Regions from separate parts of the Ruegeria sp. BJ6 genome, predicted to be linked through region 4. Evidence: riboswitches for the same ligand, from Rfam matches in the RefSeq annotation. Region 4 holds a riboswitch; each other region holds the start of a gene.

Region 1 (5,577 bases), on a different contig from region 4:
TCCGCCCAGACACAGAGGGTGATCTTCGGGCACGACCCCCTTGGCCTTGTAGGTGGTTACGAACGGGATGCCGAAATGTTCCAGAAACGCCTGCACGATGGCCTTGGAGTCGTCATAGAGCACATCAAGACCGATGATTGCCAACGGGCGTTCGGCTTCGGCGACCCATTTGCGCGCCTTCTCAAGGCAGGTTCCTTCGGGCGCGACCGGCGCGGCCTTGGCCAGCCGCCGACGCTTGGTGCCGTTGACACGGGTATCGGCGACCGAGATGGGAACATCGATATGAACCGGACCCGGGCGGGCCTGCGTGGCAAGAGATACCGCCTTGTCAGCAACGATATCCGCCCCTTCGGCAGTCAGACAGAATGTACCCTTGGTGATCGAGCGATAGACCTGACTGTGGTCCATCACCTGATGCGTATAGGTCAGCGCCTCGTCCGCATCGACACATCCGGTCAAAACGATCATCGGCACCCGGTCCTGCAGGGCGTTGGCGACCACATTGATACCGTTCATTGCGCCGGGCCCGAGTGTGGCCACAAGAATCGCCGGAGCGCCGTCGCGGTGATGAACACCCTCGGCCATGAACCCGGCCGAGTTCTCGTGCTTGGCCAGATGAAAGGCGATTCCGGCCCGTTCCAGCGCATCCACCAGTGTCAGAACCTCGCCGCCGGGCATTCCGAAGGCGTGGCGACACCCTGCCTCATAAAGTCTTGTGGCCAAAAGGTCCGCGGCGCGGGGGGGCTGATCCTGCATCAGTATGCTCCGTTCATCTTGCTGTGCAGCAGATTGCGGAGGCAGCGGGCGGGTGCAAGCCGGATCACGTCAGTGTGACTATTTGATTGCGGATTCCGCGATGTCCTGAAACTTTTCGTCCAGTTCCCGGGCAATTCCGGCCAGTGCCTCGCCGCCTTCTTCGGCATAGGGTGAAAATACATGGCTGGGTGTCTTGTAGGAAAGGGTGGATGTTCCGTCTGCGTTTTCGGTCACGTAGAAACGGATCGGCGCCTCGATCATGGCGGCGGTCGAGGTTTCCAGAACGCGCACCGCGTAGTCATTGTTGAAGGCTCCGATCACCCGGTTGCCTGGAATGTTTATGCCTCGTGCGGCGGCGGCCTTGGTCGGTCCAGCCTGCGTGACGACTATCAGGCCGTTGGCCTTTACTGATGCGACAACGTCCGGCACCAGTTCATCATAGGCCTTGTCGGTCGGATACACGGCCCAACCGTCGCGCGGCTGCAGATCATCGGCCCATGCGGGCAGGGCCAACAGGCACAATGCTACCCAGTGTGGTTTCATTTTTCGCCCTCCGGTGTCTTCACGGGGACTTGATGCCAGAATTCCGCTTTGTACGCGCTCACATTCCCGTGTGTATTTGCGGGTTGAGTGCTTGCACACCGCCAGCGAAAGCCGCAGTAACAGTAATAGTATGGACGAGGGCGGGATGAGTTCAGAGCGGATGAGGCTGATGATCTGCAGCAGCTGTGCCGGGGCGCGGGATCGTGACGCCGAATGGCTGGCTGTGCGCGCGGCGTTGGTGCGCGTTGGGTTGGAGGATCACGTTCAGCTTGGTGAACACGCCTGCTTCAGCAGTTGCGAAGAACCCGCAGCGCTTGCGTTACAGGGGGAAGGCATGGCCTCATATGTATTTTCCGGGATCGATGTGCAGGCTGATGCGGATGATATTGCTGCAACGTGCCAAACTTATCTGAACAGCCCCATGGGCTGGATTGAAGACGCCCGGCCTTGCGGGCGGCTTCGATTGTGTCTGCGCGCGCGAATTCCGGCGCTTCAGTCCACCTGAATCGTCAATTTGGCACTGACCGGCGCGTCATCCACTGCCAGAGGGCTGTGGCTGTTGGCGTTCAACGACACCTCGACCTCGACCTCGCCTTTCGGCAACTCCGGGATGTGCATCCAGTTCCCATAAAGGCGCGCCAGTTTGGCTCCGTTGATATAGACATGCGCGTGACCTTCGCCCGGCCTGTCATCAGACGAGGCGTTTTGCGGCGCAAAACGGAAATTCTGCGGTTGGACATGCAGGTTCCAACCTGCCATCGGGTCTTTGATCAGGTCGATCTCCAGCCCCGGCGCATCTGGCCCGGCGGGCAGGCTGATGGTTTTGGAATGGTCATGCGCTGCAGCTTCGGCATGCGCGCCGCCGTGATGAGACGGATCTGAATGATCATGACCATCAAAGGTAACACCATTGGCCGCAGCCAACACAAACCCGGCGCCGCCGCCAAAGACCAGACCAATGGCGAAAAGTGAAAGTGAGCGGGACATTTCTTTTCCTTGCGAAAATGAAACGCCCGCCGGAGATACTCCGGCGGGCAAACTTCATGCATAATCAGGTGTTAGCTTCTGCGCGTTTGCTTTCGCTTTGCCAGAAATAACCTGCAAATGCACCGACCAGAATCCACGCCACCAGACCAATGCCGAAAGCGCGCGCGGCGAACAGGGCGCCGATTTCGGTTGGTACAGGACCAGTGAAGACATCGGGTTCAGGTGCACCGATGACATGCGGAGCCAGCAAAAGGATCGCTGCAATCACATAGCTGATGATATTGCCCCCAAAGGCAATCAGCCACATGGCCACGGCTGCGGCGGCTGCCGTTGCCCACCACCAGATCTGCCGGTCATAGACATCGGCTGCGGCAACCCCGGGCACTTCAGGCGCCAGTGAGAACCCCGGAGCGAAGTGAAGTGCGATAAAGCCGGCAAGACCCCACAATACGCCGGTTCGGCCATTGACCTCGTGCCCCTGACCTTCGGCAACCGACATCAGGGCGACCAGAGCCAATGCATACCCTGTGTAGATAAACATCGTGAAGATCACGCTCAGCGCGTCGCGCTGAAGGTCGGAAAACATGCCGGGCAAATCGGGATGGGCCGAAACAGCCTCACCGCCGAAATGAATCAGTTCACCGGACTCATAAAGTTCCGCGTGCAGCAATACCGGCTGCACAAACGCAAGCTGCAGCAGAGCGGCTATCAGCCCTGCTGCAGCACCAGCGAACAACGCGCTGGTCAGAATGCGACTGAACATGGTCTCAGTGGCAGGGAAAGCCGGTTGCGTGACGCACGTCGTGTGCGGCGTCGTGCAGGGCCGATGCCTGAACGTGGCCAGCCAGGGTAACGATCCCCAGACCCAGAACCACAGCGAAAATGGCGGGAAGTATGCCTGTATTCGCGGCGGATGCCTTAAGCGTTTTTGTCGTCATTTCTTGTCCTCCTGTGCCGCCGCACCCGACGGCCGGTTTTTAGTTTCTCGCCTGGCAGGTCTCCTGGCTTGCGGGTCGGTGCCTCTGTTCGCCTTCCCCCCGAAGATCGGGAGTGGCCGGTTGAACAGGGGCTCACCGCTTACAGTCGCGGGGGCGGCTCTGGCTTTGACTTTCACGAAAGTCGCACCAAATTCCCTCTTAGCGTCCGGATTGCTCCGGCGGGACCAGACCCTTCCATTTAGCCGGGATGCACGGGGCGGCGCAATCTTCATTTGCGACGTTTTAGGTCAGATCACACGCTTTTTCAGCAAATAGATATCCATGATCCAGCCATGCGCAGCCCTGTGCATCGCGCGGTTGGCCAGAATCTCCTGGCAAACCTCATTCAAGGGACCTTTGATCAGGATTTCCTCTTTCATCCCGACGTAAGCGCCCCACCAGATGTCATAATCGGCCATCTCAAGGCTCTGGAACGAGCACTCTCCATCCAGCATCACCGCCACTTTCGAAGCGTGTTCCGGCCAGCCTTCCTCGCGGATTCGCCGCCCGGTGGTCACCACGTATGGTGCGCCAAGATCATTGATCGGAATCGAATGGGCTGCCGTCAGCGCCTGTAGCGCGGTAATGCCGGGGATCACGCGGGTCTCTGGTTGCGGGTCCAGTCGTGAGGCGATTCGCAGCGAACTGTCATAAAGCGACGGGTCGCCCCAGATCAGTAGGGCGACATGACGTGCGTTAGGATAGGCCGAGATCGCTTCCTGCCAGCGCAGGGCAATGGCGTCATGCCATTCGTCCACGCCACGAAGATAGCCATCGTCGGCGCGGCGCTTTGGGATATCGAAATAGGCGATCTGTGGCGGGGTGTCCGTCACTGCGGCGATGATCTCTTCCCGCAGCCCGGCCAGATCGGCTTTGTTCTCGCCCTTGCGGGGAATGAGAATCAGGTCCGCAGCCTGAATGGCTTTTGTGCCCTGAAAGGTCACATGGTCGGGGTTTCCGGTGCCGATACCGATCAGGGTCAGGTCAAACATCGTCGAACTCTGCCAAGGGGCCGTACAGGATCAGGGCAGGGGCTGTGCCGATCTCAGCCGCCAGCTGCTCGGACAGCGCGCCAACCGTCGCGCGGTGCAACTTTTGATCAGGCGTTGAAACCGACTCAGCCATCAATGCGGGCGTATCCAGCGGCAGGCCGTGCTTGTGCAGTGCCTCGACCAGCAAAGGAAAAGTGCGTTTGCCCATGAAGACCACCGTCGTCGCATCGGGATCGGCCAGCGCGGGCAGGTTCAGGTCTGTGGGTAACTGGCCGCTGACATCATGGCCGGTGACGAATTGCACCCGCCTGGCGGTCAGGCGCCGTGTCAGCGGGATGCCCGCCGCCGCTGCCGCCGCAACAGCGGAGGGGATGCCGGGGATGATTTCATACTCAATCCCGGCAGCGCGCAGCGCAACGAGTTCCTCTTCCAGTCGCCCGAAAAGCCCGCCATCGCCAGATTTCAACCGAACGACGCGTGCGCCGGTTTGCGCGTAATCCACCAGCAGGCGGCTTACATGGTCCTGTTTGGGCGAAGGGCGGCCCGCGCGTTTGCCTACGCCCACCAGATCGGCATCCTCGCGCGCATGGCTCAGGATGGGGCCGCTGCTGAGGTCGTCAAACAGCACCGCGTCAGCCTTTTGCATCCGGTCCACGGCCTTGAGCGTCAAAAGTTCAGGATCGCCGGGACCCGAACCGATGAACGAAACGAAACCGCTCATGCTGAGGCCTCCGCGATAAGGTGAAAGAATGTGCCGGTCACGTTGCCACGTACCGATCCTGTCTGCGGGCCTTCTGCGCCTTCTGCATCGAATACCCGTGCCAGCGGCGCGTCAGGCTGTTCAACGATCGAGGAATAGTGGAACTCGTGCCCTCGCAGGGCCGTTCCCGTCGCAAATCCGGGCATCGGTACCAGCAACTCTGCCTTGCGATAGCCAAGGTTGAACTTGCGCTTTTCGTAAGACGTAACCAGCCCCAGCAGACCAGCCATTTGGTGCCGAACACCTTCCTTGTCGATCAGGGCCTGACCCAGGGCCATATACCCTCCGCATTCGCCATGCACGGGCTTGGTCTCGGCGTGTTTGCGCAACCCGGTCAGAAATGTCCCGGCAGAGGCCAAAGTGCCCGCATGCAATTCCGGGTAGCCCCCGGGCAACCAGACCAGATCGGCATCTGCCGCAGGAGCTTCATCCGCCAGCGGCGAAAACGGCAGGATTTCCGCCCCGGCGGCGCGCCAGCCTTCCAGCAAGTGCGGATAGGTAAAGGAAAACGCGGCATCCCGGGCCAGTGCGATCCGTTGAGCCGGGGGCCGCGGCAGCGCGG
Region 2 (5,577 bases), on a different contig from region 4:
CCATGCTGGCCTCCGGGCGGTCCTTGTCCAGATGCACGCAACTTTCTGTCAGGATCATGGTCTTGATACCAAAGGGCTCCAGCGTGTCCGGCGTGACGTCGCCGCCCGGCTTCATGCCGTAATACCAGCCAGCGAAGAACAGGTCAGGTTCGACCGCAACAAGATTTTCGACCGTCGGGTATTTCGGCGCCAGTTCCGGGATGTCTCCGCGCAACTTGTCGAATTCCGGGCTGGTCTTGTACCAGCCGGTGATGCCGGTCAGACCGACGATCTTCTCCTGCAGACCCAGCGCAAAGGCCATGTCGGTCATGTTCATGTCATGTACGACCAGCCGTTCGGGCTGAGTTTCGAACACCAGCGGCTCGCCACAGTTGTCGACGCTGACCTCCTGCGCGGACGCGGCGCCTGCCATGGCTGTGACCAGCGCCACGGACCAGATGTGTTTCATTCGGGAATGCTCCTTGGTTTAGGTTGAGACTGTTGTTCTTCGGATATCCAGCGCTGGGATGATGCGGCCTTCGTGGTGAAAGCACAGGTAATCGACGCCAAACGTGTCGCGGACCCGTTCCGGGGTCAGTACATCGGCCACGGGGCCAAATCCCGTAAGCCGCGTGGATTTCATCAGCGCCACATGGGTGGCAAATTCGGGGATCATCACCAGATCGTGGACGATCATCACCACCGTGATGCCCAGTTCGGCGACCAGCGACAGCATCCTCCCCTTGGCATCCGGGTCCAGATGGTTGGTGGGTTCGTCCAGAAAAAGAAGTGATGGGTTCTGCGCCAAAGCCCGGGCTATATGGGCGCGTTGCCGCTCGCCCCCGGACAGCATTGCCATTCGTTTGTCTGCCAATGCATTCAGGCCGGTCAGGTTCAGTACCCTGTCCAGTTCTTCAGCGTGTTCTGCAGCCGAACGGTCGGCCCAGATCGGAATCTGACCCATCGCGACGTAATCCCGTAACAAAAGCCTGCCATCGGGAAGCTCTTGCTGACTGACAACGGCGATCATCCGGGCCCGGTCTTTGGCGGGCATCTGTTTCAGGCAGCGCCCCTTGACCAGAACGTCGCCCAGCACGATCTCAGCCGTCCCGCACAGCAGGTTCAAAAGCGTTGTTTTTCCAGCCCCATTCGGACCGGCAATTGCCAGTATCGCGCCCTCGTCCAACTCAAACGAGGCGTCCTGCAGCAGGACATCACCGTTGAGCGCATAGTATTCGAGGTCCCGCGCAACCAGAAAGGTCGAGGTCGTCATGATGGCTCCTCCAATTGGATCCCAGGCAAACGTGAAAGGGTTTTTGTAAAAAGTGGACCAGGCCGGTCGGAGGCATTGGTCCAGCCATCTGGGCTGTCGTGGTATTGCTGCGCAAATTTGGCCAGCGCTTCGATGTCTTCCTCGCTTTCAATGTCACCGAACAGATACTGAGCTTTACCGACGGCCTGAAATCCGACAGTTGTTGGCTGCGCGCAACCGGCCATACAGGCAACTGTGCGGATAGCGAATCCCGTGGGCAGCTTACCGGTCAGCGTATTGCGCATGGCCCCAACAGACAGTGCGCCGCGACAGGTCGAGCAGATCAGAAGGAAATGGTCAGGTGTTTCCGGCATTGTCCGCTCCGCTTAAAGCCAAGCGCGGACAGAAGGTGCCGATCATGTAAACACGTGTCAGACGTGCCATCAAAGCCTCCTTCCAGGACGCCCCGCCCCGGGTTGGTTAAACATGCGATGGCAGGTCTCCTGACTTGCGGATCGTCGCTTGGCCATCCTTCCCGGCCCTATTGGCCAGTGGTTGTTTGGCGTCGCTCACCGCTTACAGTTGCGGGGGCAGTTACGGACTTGGCACCGACAGGCGGACCGCACCGTATTCCCTTTTCATCCCCTGGGCGTACCATGGGGAACCATCTGTACCCTGATTGTCTTAGACCGGATGCCTTGTCAATCGGGACCTGAGTCAAAACCTATCAATTGCATCTTTTGCGTTCGGCGTCGTCAAACCGGTTCCATGAAAGCCATCGATCGAGCGGTGCCAAAAGCCGCATGTTTAACAACAACAGGCCGTGATGAATGAGACATGAGTTCTCCTTCACGTTCGGGACATGAGTTTGAAAACGGTGGATTGCCGGTCACGGGCAAGCGTTCTGGCTTCGGCTTCGCTTAGGGACCGAAGTGTTTCCTCCGCCGTGAGACCGCGGGCCCGCGACTTTGACCAAATGCGTCGCGCGGATGTGGGGGACCATGGCAAGGCTGCTTCGGACAACCAACGCCTCAACGGCGCCGGCAAGCCGTCAAATGCAGCCATTGGATCATCGGAACGCCGCTTGCGTCGTAGACTGCATTGCCCGAGATTCCGGCTCATGCTTCGTCGTCCGGGTCGAACACGGGGTCCAGCACCAAGACAAGCCGGGTCTGACCTGTACCCTCAATCGGCGGCGAGCGATGCAACAGCCCTGACGATGGCTGTTCGGGCCACAGCGTCCCCCGCAAGAGAATTGGAGCACCGGTTTCAACCGTGAACACATGTGCTGGATCCGTTCCATCCTGCGAAATGCCGTACTGTGTTCCGGTACCGCGATAAGTGCAAACCAACCGCGCGGTAATCGCATCGATATGAAATCTACGACAGGCGTTAGTGGTCACAACATCCAATCGCAGTCGCAGGAACCTTGCATTCATCAGATGCGAGAACATGTCAGCGAGGGAAACGATATCATCCTGAAGCCACTCTCTTTCCGGAGTGTCAGGCAATCCAGACGCGTCACAGAGATTCGCCAGTGCAGACCTGACCTCATGCGGAGTTAAAATGATCCGACCGCGTGGCAGAACCTCTGGATCAAGCTCGTTCAGCCAGCTTTGGACGTCAGCAGGTGCTTGCCTCCGCCAGATCGCAGCAGCGCATCCGGGTTGAAGAAACGTGGCGAATGACGATAGGTTTTCCGCGACCGCGACGCCAATGGCCGCGTCTTTTTCCAGCGTTTTGGCAAAGTTCATGCGGCATCCTCCACCCGCCGCCAGATTGGAAACGGGTCCGGATAGTCGGGCAATGTGTCGGGCCCCATGGCTGCAGCTGCAGGAACAAGACAGGCATCCAATCGCGCCTTCAAAGCCGGCCAGTCAATGCCCGCTCCGATGAAGACGATTTCCTGACGACGATCACCCCAGGGTTCTTGCCAGTGGGCCTGCATGTAGGCTTTCGCACTGTCGTGTGTAGGGCGCCGCTCCTCCGGTACCGACGCCCACCAGGTGCCCAGCGGTTTTACACTGGACAGCGCCCCGGCCAGCGAAAACTCAGCTACCCAGTCGGGTCGTGTCGAGATCCAAAAGTGCCCTTTGGCCCGGATCACCCCCGGCGAATCACCATTGAGGACTTTCAAAATGCGCTCGGGAACAAACGGAAGCCGTGCCCGGTATACATATGAGGTGACGCCATATTCCTCGGTCTCTGGCACATGATCGGCAAAACCGTACAGCTCCTTGGCCCACATCGGATGCTCATGAGCTTGTTCAAAATCAAAGAGGCCGGTGTCGAGAATTTTCTCGGCGGCGACTAAGGAGTGATTTGTCTCAATAATCTCGGCATCCGCATTCAGGCTGCGGATGATCTTGCGCGCTGCGTCGACCTTATCCGCCCCCGCATCGTTGACTTTGTTCAAAACCACCACATCAGCGAATTCGATTTGATCCGTGAGCAGATGGACGAGTGTGCGTTCGTCTTCCTCGCCCATCGTTTCGCCCCGATCCCGCAGGAAATCATGAGAGGAATAATCGTTAAGGAGATTTACCGCATCAACAACTGTCACCATCGTGTCCAGCCGTGCCACGTCAGACAAGCTGTTGCCGAATTCATCCCTGAAGTCGAACGTAGCTGCAACCGGCAAGGGTTCGGAGATACCGGTGGATTCAATCAGCAAATAATCAAATCGGCCTTCTGCAGCCAAACGGCGAACTTCGTCCAACAAATCATCACGAAGAGTGCAACAGATGCAGCCATTCGACATCTCAACCAGCGTTTCATCCGGCCGGCTAAGTTCGGTATCGGCCCGCACTAGATCAGCGTCGATGTTCACTTCGGACATGTCATTGACAATGACCGCGACCCGCCGCCCTTCGCGATTGTTCAGGACGCGGTTCAATAGCATGGTCTTGCCCGCGCCAAGAAAGCCGGAAAGGACGGTGACAGGAAGACGAGTATCTGACATGGGTTGCTCCGAAGGGTGCCTCGAGAGTCATGTAACTCTCATAGTTACTAGACGAATGCAACAGTCATTGTTACGTGTGACGCCCGCTTGGAGAAGAAACACAAATGAAGCGCAATAGTCGCCTGTCCCTCGCCCTGCACACGCTAAGCCACATGGCCGGAGATCCGGATCGTGTGAGAACCTCGGCAGACATCGCCGAGCATTCCGGGACGAACCCGGTGGTAGTACGCCGTGTCTTGGGACGTCTCCGTGACGCAGGCCTGTTGACCTCGGAAAAAGGCCACTCAGGTGGATGGCGTCTGGCACGCGAACCAGACAGCATTACCCTTGCAGATGTGTATCTTGCGCTGGACGAAAGCCTGATCGCGTCCGGCAATGAAGATCACGCTCCGGAATGTTCAGTGGAACATGCCCTGCACCGCCGCGTTTCAAGTATCATGACGGAAATCGAGCAAAGCCTGATCAGCCGTCTTAGTGAGACCACGATCTCCGAAGTCAGGGGCAGATAGCCCCCAATCAACTTTCGCAGCAAGCTGCCATTGCAACTAGAAAGCGTGGTCGGCAAGGGTGTCTGCACCTTCAGAACCGCCTCGGCCCGTAAGGCAAATCAAACAGCCAGAACACCAGCGATGATGCGGAGGTCAACAGCGGCACCCACGGCAAAGGCACCAGAAATGGCAGCCTAGCGCTCGTATTGGTCGAAGGATATCTTTCAGACACACACGTCGCTCACCCTGGAATATTGCCGGACGGCACGACGGTTGCACGGCGCGGTTGAGATTATTGGCCTGCCATAGATTTAAACAACCCATTCGAACATATTGGTTCAAGTTACTCAAAGCGCACAAAAAATAGCACTTGTCATTAATAATCAGAGCGCTTGTTGGGGGAAGGACGGTTCGAATGATCCAGTTTTACAAATCTATTTGGTTGGCAACCGGTCGCAAGCAAACAATCAACATTCTGCTTTCCCTCGCCATTGCAGGGCTTGCCGCGTTACCCTTGAATTATCAGAAAGAGTTAGTGAACGGGCTGACCTACGGTTGGATAACGAAGTCCCAATTGGTGACACTTGGATTGGCAATGGGCGCGGTTATTCTCTTGAGCCTCGCACTCAAGTGGGTACTTGGTTACCTTTCCAGCCGGTTAGGCGAGGATATGATCCGCAACCTGAGAAACTCCATCTGTCATCCAACAAACGATAAAATCGAAAAAGCACCGCCGCTTTCACAGGGAGAGATGGCAACGATGATATCCGCCGAAGCAGAACAGGTCGGGAAATTCTCAGGCAGTGCTCTGTCCGAGCCTTTGTTGCAGGCTGGTACACTTGTTGTCATTGTCGGGTACATCGCAACGAATGACCCCGCGCTGGGGCTCATCGCGT
Region 3 (5,577 bases), on a different contig from region 4:
TTGATGTCGTCATGCTCGGCGATGACCACCAGACGCGAGCGACGCTCTTCACCGGGTTCCCACGGGCGGTCATACTGGTGACGCACGCGCGCGCCAACGGCCTGCACCAGCAGGCGCATCGGTTTACCCTGAACCGCAGCATAACCTTTGACGCGCAAGATGTTCAGCTCGTTGGCCAGACGTTCAATATTGGCGACCAGTTCCGCCGGGTCGGTCTGTTCAGGCAGCTCAACGATGATGCTTTCGAAATCGTCATGTTCATGGTCGTGATGACCGTCGTGATGCGACGGACGGGCGTCCATGTCATCCTCGGCGGCGGCCTCAAGTCCCAATACGACGCGCACGTCAACGGCTCCTTCGGCCACCTCGACGACGGGCAGAGGGCGCGGGGCTTCGGCGGCGATGATCTCTTTCGCTTTGGCCACACCCTCGGGACCGGCCAGATCGGGTTTGGTCAGCAGGATAATGTCGGCACACGAAATCTGATCTTCGAACACTTCGGACAGCGGCGTTTCGTGGTCAATTGAGTCATCGGCCAAGCGCTGGGCATCCACAGCCTCGACATTCGGCGCGAAGCGACCGGCAGCCACGGCTTCGGCGTCGGCCAGAGCAATCACGCCGTCCACGGTGATTTTCGAGCGGATATCCGGCCAGTCGAACGCCTTCAGCAGCGGCTTGGGCAGCGCGAGGCCGGAGGTCTCGATCAGGATGTGGTCAGGGCGCGGCTCCAGCGCCATCAATGCCTCGATGGTCGGGATGAAATCATCAGCCACGGTGCAGCAGATGCAGCCGTTGGCCAGTTCCATGATGTTCTCCGCCGGGCAATCGGGGATGGCGCAGGATTTCAGGATGTCGCCATCGACGCCGACATCGCCGAATTCATTGACCACAACGGCCAGACGCTTGCCCTGCGGGTTCTGCATCAGGTGGCGCACCAGCGTGGTCTTGCCCGAGCCCAGAAAGCCGGTGATCACAGTGACGGGGAGTTTTTCGAGGTTGCTCATTTCAGGGCTCCAATCGGGGGAATGCGGGCCGCACAGTTTTTGCGGAAGTGTTCAGGACGTTCGCGCCATTTCACCAGACCGTCTTCGGTCTCAAGGTATTTGGTGGCGCCTTCGACGATGGTTTCGACGTGGTCGGTTTCGTTCAGGTTTTCGTAGACAAAGGTCCAGCGGGACGGGCCGCCGCGCAGCACGATCGAACAGCCCTGATCGCAGTTCGACAGACATTCCACAGCTTTCAGGTTTACTCCGTCCGGCAACTCGGCCTGTTCCAGCGCCTTGTGCAGCAAGGTGCCGGGGCGCTGCGCGTCGTCCTCGATAGGCAGCCCACGACGGCACGTGGTGCAGACCAGCAGCTCGACTGGCGCGGTCTCGGTCATGTCTCTCATCCCCCCAAATCCTCTTCGCGGGGGACGGGGTTTCATGCGGGCCACGTATCGCGACATGGACCCGGCACCGGAACACCCCGCCCGGTTACATCTACGGCTGCTGGCAGGTCTCCCGGCTTGCGGATGTCAGAGGCCCGGTTTGTCTGGATCCTCTGGCAGATGTCCCGCCTTCCCGGCCTTGCGGGCCAGTGGCTTTGGGCACCCTCTCCGGTCACGGTCGCGGGGGCGGCTGCGTTTGACGGAAAACCGCTGACGCATTCCCTTTTCATCCATTCAAAAATGGACACCAACGCATGCGACATGCGGCACGGGCAGGGGGCTTGTCAAGCGTACTGGCGCCCTTGTGACACGCCGCATCCGAAAAGCGACTTGAGGCAGTCAGTCAGCGTCATGGGTTGCCAAACGCTCCTGCAACCAAGCCTCAAACAGCCGCGCAGGAGTGGACGGCTGCGATCCCGTTGTCGCGCGGATCAGGTAATGCGACTGGGCAAATGGAATCGGCGGCCCCACCAACTGCAGCGGTGCGCCCTGCGCGATGGCGTTGCGGGCAAACCGGGTTAGAACGGTGGCATACCCAGCGCCTGCCATCACCAGTTGCAGCGCGGCCACCGTCGTGTCCACAGAATGACGGGCCGAATTTTCGGCAACGGAGAGGCCATTGGCTTCGAAATATCTAGCCCAATTGTCTTCATATCCCAGAATATGAACCAGAGGTCCGTTTCGCAGGTCTTTGAGCCCGGGGAGCGGGTCGCCAGCACGACAGACAGGCACAATGGTTTCAGAGCAGAGCTTTTCGGCGATCACACCGGGCCAGTCGCCATATCCCAACCGAATTTCTACATCCACGTCCCCCGGAGCAACGCTGTCATTCCAGATATGGGACACAAGGCGCACGGGAATATCAGGGAATTGGCGACAGAACTCAGGCAACTCGGCTGCAATCCAATAGGTGGCGGTTGAAATGGCCGCCCTGATGGTCAGGCTTTGCCGGGTCGCCGGTCCAAACAGACTGTTGGTACTCAGAGCGATGTCGGACAGAGCTCGCCGGACAGTCAGCGCATAGGACTGTCCCAGTTCGGTCAGGTCCAGTCGGCGAGCATTGCGAGTGAACAGTTTTTCCCCAAGTTCAGCCTCAAGTGACCTTATGTGCAGCGAAACCGCTGTTTGTGTCAGGCCCAGTTCCTGCGCGGCGACAGTAAAGTTCAGATGGCGCGCAGCGGATTCGAAACTGCGCAACCATGCTGGGTTTGGGAGGCGGTCCATTTATCACCAAAATTTTTTTATGATTGTGACCGTTATTATTCGTTTCTGTTGCCCTTATCCAGCATTGATAATCCGCGTGTGAATCGCGAATGCGCAAATGGCCAATCTGGGAGGAATAGGCATGAAAGTTGGCTTCATAGGTTTGGGAAACGTGGGCGGCAAGCTTTCGGGTTCGCTGTTGCGCAATGGGGTTGACCTCACCGTTCATGATCTGAACAGGGATCTGGTCGACGAATTTGTTGCTCGTGGCGCGAAAGCGGCGGACAATCCAGCGCAGTTGATGCGCGACTGTGACGCGGTCATAACCTGTCTGCCGTCGCCTTCGGCTTCGGACGCAGTCATGCAGCAGATGTTGCCCGAGGTGAAAGAAGGCAAGATCTGGATGGAGATGTCCACCACGGACGAGGCCGAAGCGAAACGCCTAGGCGCCATGGTTATCGAGCGCGGCGGTGCGGCAGTGGATTGCCCGGTCTCGGGGGGGTGCCATCGGGCGGCGACCGGCAATATCTCGATATTCGCAGGCTGTGATCGCGCGACGTTCGAACAAATTTTGCCATTTCTGACCACGATGGGCCGCCGTATCCTGCATACCGGCGATCTGGGCTCTGCTTCCGTCCTTAAGGTTTTGACCAACTATCTGGCGACCGCCAACCTGATCACCTGCGCCGAGGCGCTGGTCACTGCAAAAGCGGCCGGCATGGACCTGAACACAACCTATGAAGCCATCAAAATTTCGTCTGGCACCTCGTTTGTGCATGAAACCGAAAGCCAGGTGATCCTGAACGGCTCGCGCGATATCTCATTCACCATGGATCTGGTTAAAAAGGATATCGGTCTGTTTCAGGAAGTAGCGGACCGGGCCGGTGTTCCGCTGGAGATGAACCCGGTGATGATCAAGATTTTCGAAGACGGCATCGCCCGGTACGGTGATCGCGAACTATCTCCGAACATCATCCGCCGTCTCGAGGATGCAACGGGTATCGACGTCCGCGCCCCCGGATTTCCAACCGAAATGCTGGATGATGAACCGGAAGAGGCGGGATACGAAGTGATCCCGCAAGGCAAGGAGTTGAAAGCGGCAGAGTAATCCGCAAGTAAGTTCAGGTGCGGGCAGCCTGTGGAACAGACTGCCCGTAGAATTGTTCTTGCTGGTTCACGTCTTATGTTAGTGTTCTGTACAACAGGACGCTGCCAAAGCGTGGAGGATGCCATGGCCTGCTCTCGAACTATAATTGCACTGGTAGTTGTGTGCATTTTGGCCGGGTGCGAAACCGGGACGGGGCCGATCGGATCATCCGACGTTTCGCGCGCTGACTACGAGCGTCACAAGGCCAATCGCCAATCCTATATGTATCAGGGCTTGTAATAAACAGTCCGCAGCGGCTTTACCTGAGCAGCTAGTGGTGAGCAGCTTATCCCAACATCAGCTTTGAACGGAACGTGCATTCAGTGGCCGATGGGCCGCTTTCTGTGTTCGCTCCGCCGACCTATTTATTCGGCGGCAGATTGTGTTGGTTACCTGTCCTCGGTCTTGAACCGCCCAGAGCCGCCATCGGATGAAACAACCAGCGGCAGGTCAGTCGGACTTGCTGCTTCCTCGACGGGCCTGTTCTCCTTAGGGCGCATGTGCTTGGGCGGAAACACGAACACATTGCGCCAGCCGCTTTTGAACAAAGCGTAGGCGTTCTTGAACGGGCGAAAGTACAAGGCTCGGGGGCTGTTCCAAGTGCCGTCTTCTCCATTCCCCAGACCATAATCCAGCGTTTCCCGAGTTTTTGGCGAGTACAATGTACCAGCCGCCCAATCCCAGAACGCAAAAATGAATCCCATGTTCTTGTCCCAATGGCGGATGGCCTTGGAGTGGTGGACCTGATGTTGTGCCGGGCTGACAACAACGTGCTGCAGCCAATTCGGATACCGAAGCCAGACATGGCTGTGCCGCAGGTTGAACGCGGCAACGAAGAAGACGAACATCACAATGTTCAACTGAAACAAAGTGAATTCTCGGGCGCCGCTTCCAAAAATTTGATCCAGCAAGCCAAACGTTACACCCACTGCAAATGCGCCCATCATCGAGGAAACCGCTTCTTCGAACGGATGCATACGCGCAGCCGTCAACGGCGTCATGACCTCGGCCGAGTGGTGAACCTTGTGAAATTCCCACAAAACAGGAACTTTGTGGAAAATATAGTGGCCAAACCACAGCGCGCCATCAAAAGCCAGAGTGACCGCGACGGTGTAAATCAAGGTAACACCCCACGAAGGTTGTTCGGGGCCCGCAGGAGCCGACCCGAATAAGGATTCAACGATGTGAAACCAAAATTGTGACTGAATCAGGATCGACGCATAGATCGCTGCAATGATCGATTTATTCAAAAAAAACATGAAATAGTCGGCTTTGGCAGAGTCGTGGGTGACGACATCCCATGGCACCAGCCAATTGAGTAATCCTTTAACTCCCGATTGCCCGCGTGCAGACCGTTCGCGCCAATAGATGAAGATGGCAAAGGCCAGTGCCGTAGCCAGATAGAAAATCGACAGTCGTTGAGTTGGGTCGAACAGCAGTTCCACAGGATGGCGGATCGCCGCCAGAATACTTTCACCAGTCATTGCCTCGAAATCCTGCCCGAGTATTTTGATTTTGCACTTGCTTACCAAAACGACGTGGCATTTTTGGGGCGGTATTGCGATTGGCATTTGGTCTCTCGCAAGGACGCGATTATCCTGAGCGTGCGACTACGCTTTGCAATTGCCAGATCAATCGACCCTGTTGATTTCTTACGTTTCTTCCGACTTTGAAATTGCCGGCACAATTCAAGCAAGATCGTCAATGCGCGTGCCGATCACGGGCTCGGCCAACTGGCAAATCACAAGGATTAGCTGCTTTTCTTTGCCGCGGCTGTGATCGAATGCAGCTTGCTGAT
Region 4 (5,577 bases):
CAGGCCAAGCATGTCCTCAGGCTCGATCCTGCGCAGATCAAAGCGCTGGCAGCGGGACAGCACCGTCACCGGAACCTTGCGAATCTCGGTGGTGGCGAAGATGAACTTTACGTGCTCGGGTGGTTCCTCAAGGGTCTTGAGCAGCGCGTTGAAGGCGCTGGTCGACAGCATGTGCACTTCGTCGATGATGTAGATTTTATAGCGCGCGCTGGCGGCGCGGTAGCGGACGGAGTCGATGATCTCGCGAATATCGTTGACGCCGGTGCGGCTGGCCGCGTCCATCTCCATGACATCGACATGGCGGCCTTCCATGATGGCGGTGCAGTGTTCACATTTGCCACAGGGTTCTGTCGTAGGACCGCCTTCACCATCCGGGCCGATGCAGTTCATCCCCTTGGCGATGATCCGTGCGGTGGTGGTTTTGCCGGTGCCCCGAATACCGGTCATGATAAAAGCCTGCGCAATCCGGTCGGCTTCGAAGGCGTTTTTCAGTGTCCGCACCATCGCGTCCTGACCGACAAGATCGGCAAAGGTTTCGGGGCGGTATTTTCGGGCAAGGACCTGATAGGCCGTGGATGCGGTGTCGGTCATGTCTGCTCTGGCGGATTCGTACTGAAGCCGCAGCGTAGAGCCCCCTGCCGCCCGCGTCCACAGCGGGTCGTTGCGAAATTAATTTGGATAATGCCCGATGCGGGGTAAATTACAGCTGTGGGTAACCGGACGGCCATGACTGGCAGGGCCTGTTTGGGGGGAGTTAAATGTCTGAACTGGTGATATACGCCTTGCAGGTCGGCGGCGGAACGCTGGCCATTTCCCCGCTGCCGGGGCGTGGCGGAAGATATTCCGAAGATCTGAACACGATTGCCGACTGGCAGCCGGGTCTTGTGATCTCGATGACCACCGAAGTTGAGATGATTCAGGAGGGCGCGCGGCATTTTGGCACTGACATTCAAAGCCGCGCCAGCCGCTGGGTGCATCTCCCGGTCGAGGATTTTGGGGCGCCGCCTGCTGAAATTCGCGCGCGGTGGCGTGACGTCAGCGCCTCTGCCCGGCAGGCGTTGTCGGGTGGCGGGCGCGTGCTGGTGCATTGCAAAGGCGGGTGCGGCCGCTCGGGCATGGTTGCCCTGCGATTGATGGTAGAGTGCGGCGAAACACCGGCAAAGGCGCTGAGCCGCCTGCGCGCCGTGCGCCCTTGCGCGGTCGAGACCGAAGGGCAGTTGGACTGGGCTACAAAGCCCGCGCAGGCGCACGCGCAGCACTGACAGTTACTTGCGGTGACCTAAGCCGAAGCGTGTGTCGGACCGCAGGTGGCGGCGTTTGTTGTTCGAGGCGTCGCCTCAAGAATCGCGCAAGGTGGATTGGTGATCCAACCGGACGGCAGGGACGTTGAGGCCGGGTTCAACAGGACATCCGCATAGCGGTCCAGCTGAGCGGTTTCAGTTGCTTCATCCACATCGCAGTACACGCGAATCCGGCTCCCATATGCGTGAAACCGCGCCGTACAGCCGCCAGGGCAATGTGCAAGTTCAGTGTTACCCTCGATCTCGAAGCCGTCCGAAGTCGCCCGGCGAGCCTGTGTGACGGCCCTGGTAAGAGTGTTTGCCATGTGCAACAGCGCCGGGCAGGGTTCGCCGGTACGTTGGCAGACCGTGGCTGAAAGCACGTGTGTCTCGGTTTTCAAAATCATAATGCGCCCTCCGCGCGACGGATGGGGCGTTGATCAGGGGAAAGACGGCGCTGTGCGTCAAACCCATTACGGACACCCCGCCCGAATTCGAGTTACAGTTTCGATGGCAGGTCTCCTGACTTGCGGGTCATTGCTTTGCCGACCTTCCCGGCCATTTGGCCAGTGGCATTTCGGCATTGCTCTCCGCCTACAGTTGCGGGGGCAGTCGCGGCATTGGTTCAATTGAACCGCACCGTGTTCCCTTTTCATCCCGTCCGAAGATTCGGCACGGAAACCATCACGCAAGTGCTACCCGCACGGAAGCGCCCGGGTCAACGGAATTCGTCGAACCGCATCATCTTTGGAAGTCCGCGCAGTACGTCCGAATTCTGCCGGGCGCGCGCCAGTTGCCATCCGCCCTGCAGCAGGATGAACAGGGCATCTGCCTGAAGGTCGGGGTCTGGTGCGTTCAGACGCCTTGCGTGGTCTTTCACTTCGGTCATCCAGCCTTCGTACAGATGATAGGCGTGCTCGCGAAATTCGGTGTTCTCAGGCCCTTCGAACAGCGTTGCCGAGATGGGGCAGGTGTCCCAATGCCCTGACTTATCGAAAAGTTTCGCGATCTTGTGGCACAGGATCTCAACACCTTCTCGAAAGTTCCCGGCGGGCTCAAACGAGGCTGCGATCAGGCGCAGCATGCCATCCGACGCCCATGTCGCGGCAGCAAGCGCCAGATCGGACTTTCCGTTCGGAAAGTGATGATAAAGCGAACCCTTGGGCGCATTCGCAGCCATAAGCAATTCGGACAAACCAACGCCGTGATAACCCGAACGCTGGAACAGCTCGGCAGCGGTGCGGATCAGGCGATCTTTGGTCGGAAGCGGACGTTCGGTCATTTGAATTGTATATTGACGAGATTAGACCGATTGGTCCAGAACGAACTGAATGGACCGATTGGTCCAGTGATCGTCGGAGTGTGAGATGTTGGACAGCCAGAACTCGGTAGCAGTCGAAGATTTCAGGTTTCCATCGGGCGGCGCGGAGCTGTCAGCCCGCCTGTATGCACCGGCATCTGAACCTTCAGTGGTGGTCGTTCTAAACGGCGCGACGGGTGTACCCAGAGACTATTACAAGCATTTTGCCCGATGGCTGGCAGCGGAAAAGGAAATGGCCTGCCTGACCTATGACTATCGTGATTTCGGCCATTCGCAGACAGGCCCACTAAAGGCGTCCACGGTGACCATGGCAGACTGGGCCCTGATCGATATGCCCGCTGCACGAAACGAGATGCGGCGCAGGTTCCCGGACGCGAAACTGTGGGTCATAGGGCATTCCGTTGGCGGGATGCTTGGGCCGGTGCAACCCGGTATTGAAGAGATCGACCGGATGATCTGCGTCTGCTCGGGTCTGGTGCATCACAGTGATCACCCCTGGCCCTATCAGGGGCTGGCGCGGCTGTTCTGGTTTGGTCACGCGCCCTTGCTGGTTCGCTTGATGGGGTATCTTCCCGGGCGGATGATCGGGTTTGGCGCGGATTTGCCGCCGCTGGTCTATTGGCAGTGGCGGAAATGGTGCACCTCGCGGCAAAGCTATTTGCCCGAAGCGGGGCAGGGCCTGCCAGCAGCGGATTGGGGCCGTTCGGACGCTCAGGTGGAGATGTTTGCATTTACCGACGATCAGGTGATTCCGCCGAAATGTGTCTGGCGTCTGGCCGATGTCTATGGCCCCGCAGCGCAAAGGCACGAATTGAATCCTGTTGACTTCGGGCTTGAAGACGTCGGGCATCTGGGGGCATTCGCCCGCCGGAATGCAGCTGTCTGGCCAAAGCTGATGGCGTGAACAATCGGCCACTGTTACAGGCGCAAACGGTCAGACTAGAGCCGTTCCTGGGATCACGATTGTAGCGGGAAAAGGTGAGAGGCTGGACATCGACCCAAGCGGGACTCGTTGTGGCTGCTTCCTTCCGGACCTGACCAGGTTGGCGAGGCGCTCGCCCGCGCCAACCTCTCGCAGCCGATATAGGCAACAGATCGGAAAATGGCAACCCGCCGACGTCAAACCTAATTAGCTTATGAAACCGCGCCAAGGCGTATAAGAGGTCTTTTGACATTAGAACGGGCATTGCGCCGCCGGGCCAGCCGTGGCAGCCATTTGCCCGTAACAAATGAGGGCGGGCATGAAACGCGCAGAGCAGGTAACATTCGGCGGATCGGGTCTGGATCGGGCGGCGCATATTCGTAATGATCCACAGGCGATGGCCAATGCCGTTGCGCATCCGGATGCGCAATGCCTGCTGCTGTGGCGCGGTAAGGTTTTGGTGAAGGGCGAGCGCCTCGATCATCTTGCGTATGTGCGGATGTCTCATCCGCTTGTGACGGCGGGTCCGGGCGGGACCATGGAAGAGCCGGTCTTATTGGGTGTCGGGAGTGGCGGAGCACCCATTTTTGCCGCTGACATTTCAAACTGGGCAGCCGAAGGGCTTGATCTTTCGGGCGTCGGAAACTTTGTCGATAGAACCGAACAGCAGCACCCGGATTTGCCGGAAGGTCATGTATTTGCCGAACTGCGCCGGATCATGACCCGTCTGAATACGCGGGATGCTGAACTGGCGGCCACCGCAAAGGCCGTGATCGGCTGGCATGAAACGCACCGGTTCTGTGCCAGATGCGGCGCGCCGAGCCAAATAACGCAGGCCGGATGGCAGCGAAGCTGTCCTGCGTGCAACGGGCAGCACTTTCCCCGCACAGACCCGGTTGTGATCATGCTGATCACGCATGGCGATTCGGTGCTGATGGGGCGGTCGCCCGGCTGGCCTGAGGGGATGTACTCACTGCTTGCGGGATTTGTTGAACCGGGTGAGACGCTGGAGGCCGCAGTGCGGCGCGAGGTCATGGAAGAGGCGGGCGTACCCGTCGGGCAGGTCGGTTATCTGGCCAGTCAGCCCTGGCCTTTCCCGGCATCCCTGATGTTCGGATGCCATGGTGAGGCCCTTTCCCGCGAGATCAGGATCGATCCTGTTGAAATCGAGGATGCGCTGTGGGTCAGCAAAAGCGAAATGATGCAGGCTTTTGCCGGGGACCATCCCAAGCTATTGCCTGCCCGAAAAGGTGCGATTGCGCATTACCTGCTGCAAAACTGGCTTGCGGATACGCTGGACTGAGGAAAGACTACACCGCAAAAGAGAGCCGTCAGAAACACGATGCAATTTTCAGCCAGAGAAGATATCGAAGCCCCGATCCACGCCGTTTTCGACATGGTTGCTGATTTCGACCGTTTTGAGCGTATGGCCATCCGGCGCGGGCTCGAAATCCGGCGTATCGGTACTCCGGATCAGGATATGGCCGGTACGAGTTGGGAAACGGTGGTCACCATTCGCGGGAAACCGCGCCATGTTAATGTGGTCCTGACCAATTGTGAGGCACCGTCCCTGATGCGTTTCGAGGCCCTGAGCAAAGGCATGAGCGGAGAAACCGTGATCGAACTGATGGCGTTGTCACAACGAAGAACACGATTGAGCATCAATACTTCCGTTGCCGCAAAAACGCTGCCGGCACGTTTGTTGCTGCAATCACTGAAACTCGGGCGGTCCCGCATAAAACGTCAGTTTCAGGTTCGCTTTTCCGAGTTCGCGCGGAATCTCGAAGAGCGGAATGCGCACAGGACCTGAAACTGGTCCCGGCACCGCTGCCTGTTAAACTCAGTTTCGGGGGCGTGCTGCCGGGTAAACACCCAGAATTTCGACATTTGTGGTGAAGTGCTCCAATTCGTCCATAGCCAGTTTCACGTTCTCGTCATCGGGATGCCCGACGATGTCTGCATAAAACTGGGTGGCCGTGAACGATCCGTCGACCATATAGCTTTCAAGCTTTGTCATGTTGACGCCATTGGTGGCGAAACCGCCCATCGCCTTG

Evidence for each region. Region 4 has a riboswitch for cobalamin ahead of ACR0D6_RS21580 (hypothetical protein). Riboswitches for the same ligand answer to the same signal wherever they lie in the genome.
Region 1: another riboswitch for cobalamin. It lies ahead of ACR0D6_RS05510 (CbtB domain-containing protein); the one in region 4 lies ahead of ACR0D6_RS21580 (hypothetical protein).
Region 2: another riboswitch for cobalamin. It lies ahead of ACR0D6_RS17415 (DUF1636 family protein); the one in region 4 lies ahead of ACR0D6_RS21580 (hypothetical protein).
Region 3: another riboswitch for cobalamin. It lies ahead of ACR0D6_RS05580 (DUF1636 family protein); the one in region 4 lies ahead of ACR0D6_RS21580 (hypothetical protein).

What each region holds. Positions count from the first base shown of each region.
Region 1 is NZ_JBQFSG010000002.1:53,426-59,002, forward strand. Features, by position in the region: gene ACR0D6_RS05485 (thiamine pyrophosphate-binding protein) at 1-756, opposite strand, end outside; gene ACR0D6_RS05490 (DUF302 domain-containing protein) at 835-1,299, opposite strand; gene ACR0D6_RS05495 (DUF1636 family protein) at 1,469-1,804, shown strand; gene ACR0D6_RS05500 (hypothetical protein) at 1,792-2,286, opposite strand; gene ACR0D6_RS05505 (CbtA family protein) at 2,351-3,049, opposite strand; gene ACR0D6_RS05510 (CbtB domain-containing protein) at 3,054-3,224, opposite strand; cobalamin riboswitch at 3,261-3,468, opposite strand; gene cobF (precorrin-6A synthase (deacetylating)) at 3,512-4,255, opposite strand; gene cobA (uroporphyrinogen-III C-methyltransferase) at 4,248-4,976, opposite strand; gene ACR0D6_RS05525 (cobyrinic acid a,c-diamide synthase CobB) at 4,973-5,577, opposite strand, start outside.
Region 2 is NZ_JBQFSG010000009.1:130,811-136,387, forward strand. Features, by position in the region: gene ACR0D6_RS17405 (ABC transporter substrate-binding protein) at 1-448, opposite strand, end outside; gene ACR0D6_RS17410 (ABC transporter ATP-binding protein) at 467-1,252, opposite strand; gene ACR0D6_RS17415 (DUF1636 family protein) at 1,249-1,536, opposite strand; cobalamin riboswitch at 1,708-1,915, opposite strand; gene ACR0D6_RS17420 (DUF6525 family protein) at 2,081-2,353, opposite strand; gene ACR0D6_RS17425 (DUF1826 domain-containing protein) at 2,350-2,985, opposite strand; gene ACR0D6_RS17430 (GTP-binding protein) at 2,982-4,193, opposite strand; gene ACR0D6_RS17435 (Rrf2 family transcriptional regulator) at 4,298-4,702, shown strand; gene ACR0D6_RS17440 (ABC transporter ATP-binding protein) at 5,097-5,577, shown strand, end outside.
Region 3 is NZ_JBQFSG010000002.1:69,377-74,953, forward strand. Features, by position in the region: gene cobW (cobalamin biosynthesis protein CobW) at 1-1,004, opposite strand, end outside; gene ACR0D6_RS05580 (DUF1636 family protein) at 1,001-1,381, opposite strand; cobalamin riboswitch at 1,476-1,696, opposite strand; gene ACR0D6_RS05585 (LysR substrate-binding domain-containing protein) at 1,769-2,653, opposite strand; gene ACR0D6_RS05590 (NAD(P)-dependent oxidoreductase) at 2,775-3,740, shown strand; gene ACR0D6_RS05595 (sterol desaturase family protein) at 4,169-5,263, opposite strand.
Region 4 is NZ_JBQFSG010000016.1:9,643-15,219, forward strand. Features, by position in the region: gene ACR0D6_RS21570 (DNA polymerase III subunit gamma/tau) at 1-591, opposite strand, end outside; gene ACR0D6_RS21575 (protein-tyrosine phosphatase family protein) at 759-1,262, shown strand; gene ACR0D6_RS21580 (hypothetical protein) at 1,280-1,687, opposite strand; cobalamin riboswitch at 1,776-1,981, opposite strand; gene ACR0D6_RS21585 (TetR/AcrR family transcriptional regulator) at 1,999-2,562, opposite strand; gene ACR0D6_RS21590 (alpha/beta hydrolase family protein) at 2,648-3,505, shown strand; RNA gene ffs (signal recognition particle sRNA small type) at 3,578-3,676, opposite strand; gene nudC (NAD(+) diphosphatase) at 3,843-4,826, shown strand; gene ACR0D6_RS21605 (SRPBCC family protein) at 4,866-5,333, shown strand; gene ACR0D6_RS21610 (prephenate dehydratase) at 5,364-5,577, opposite strand, start outside.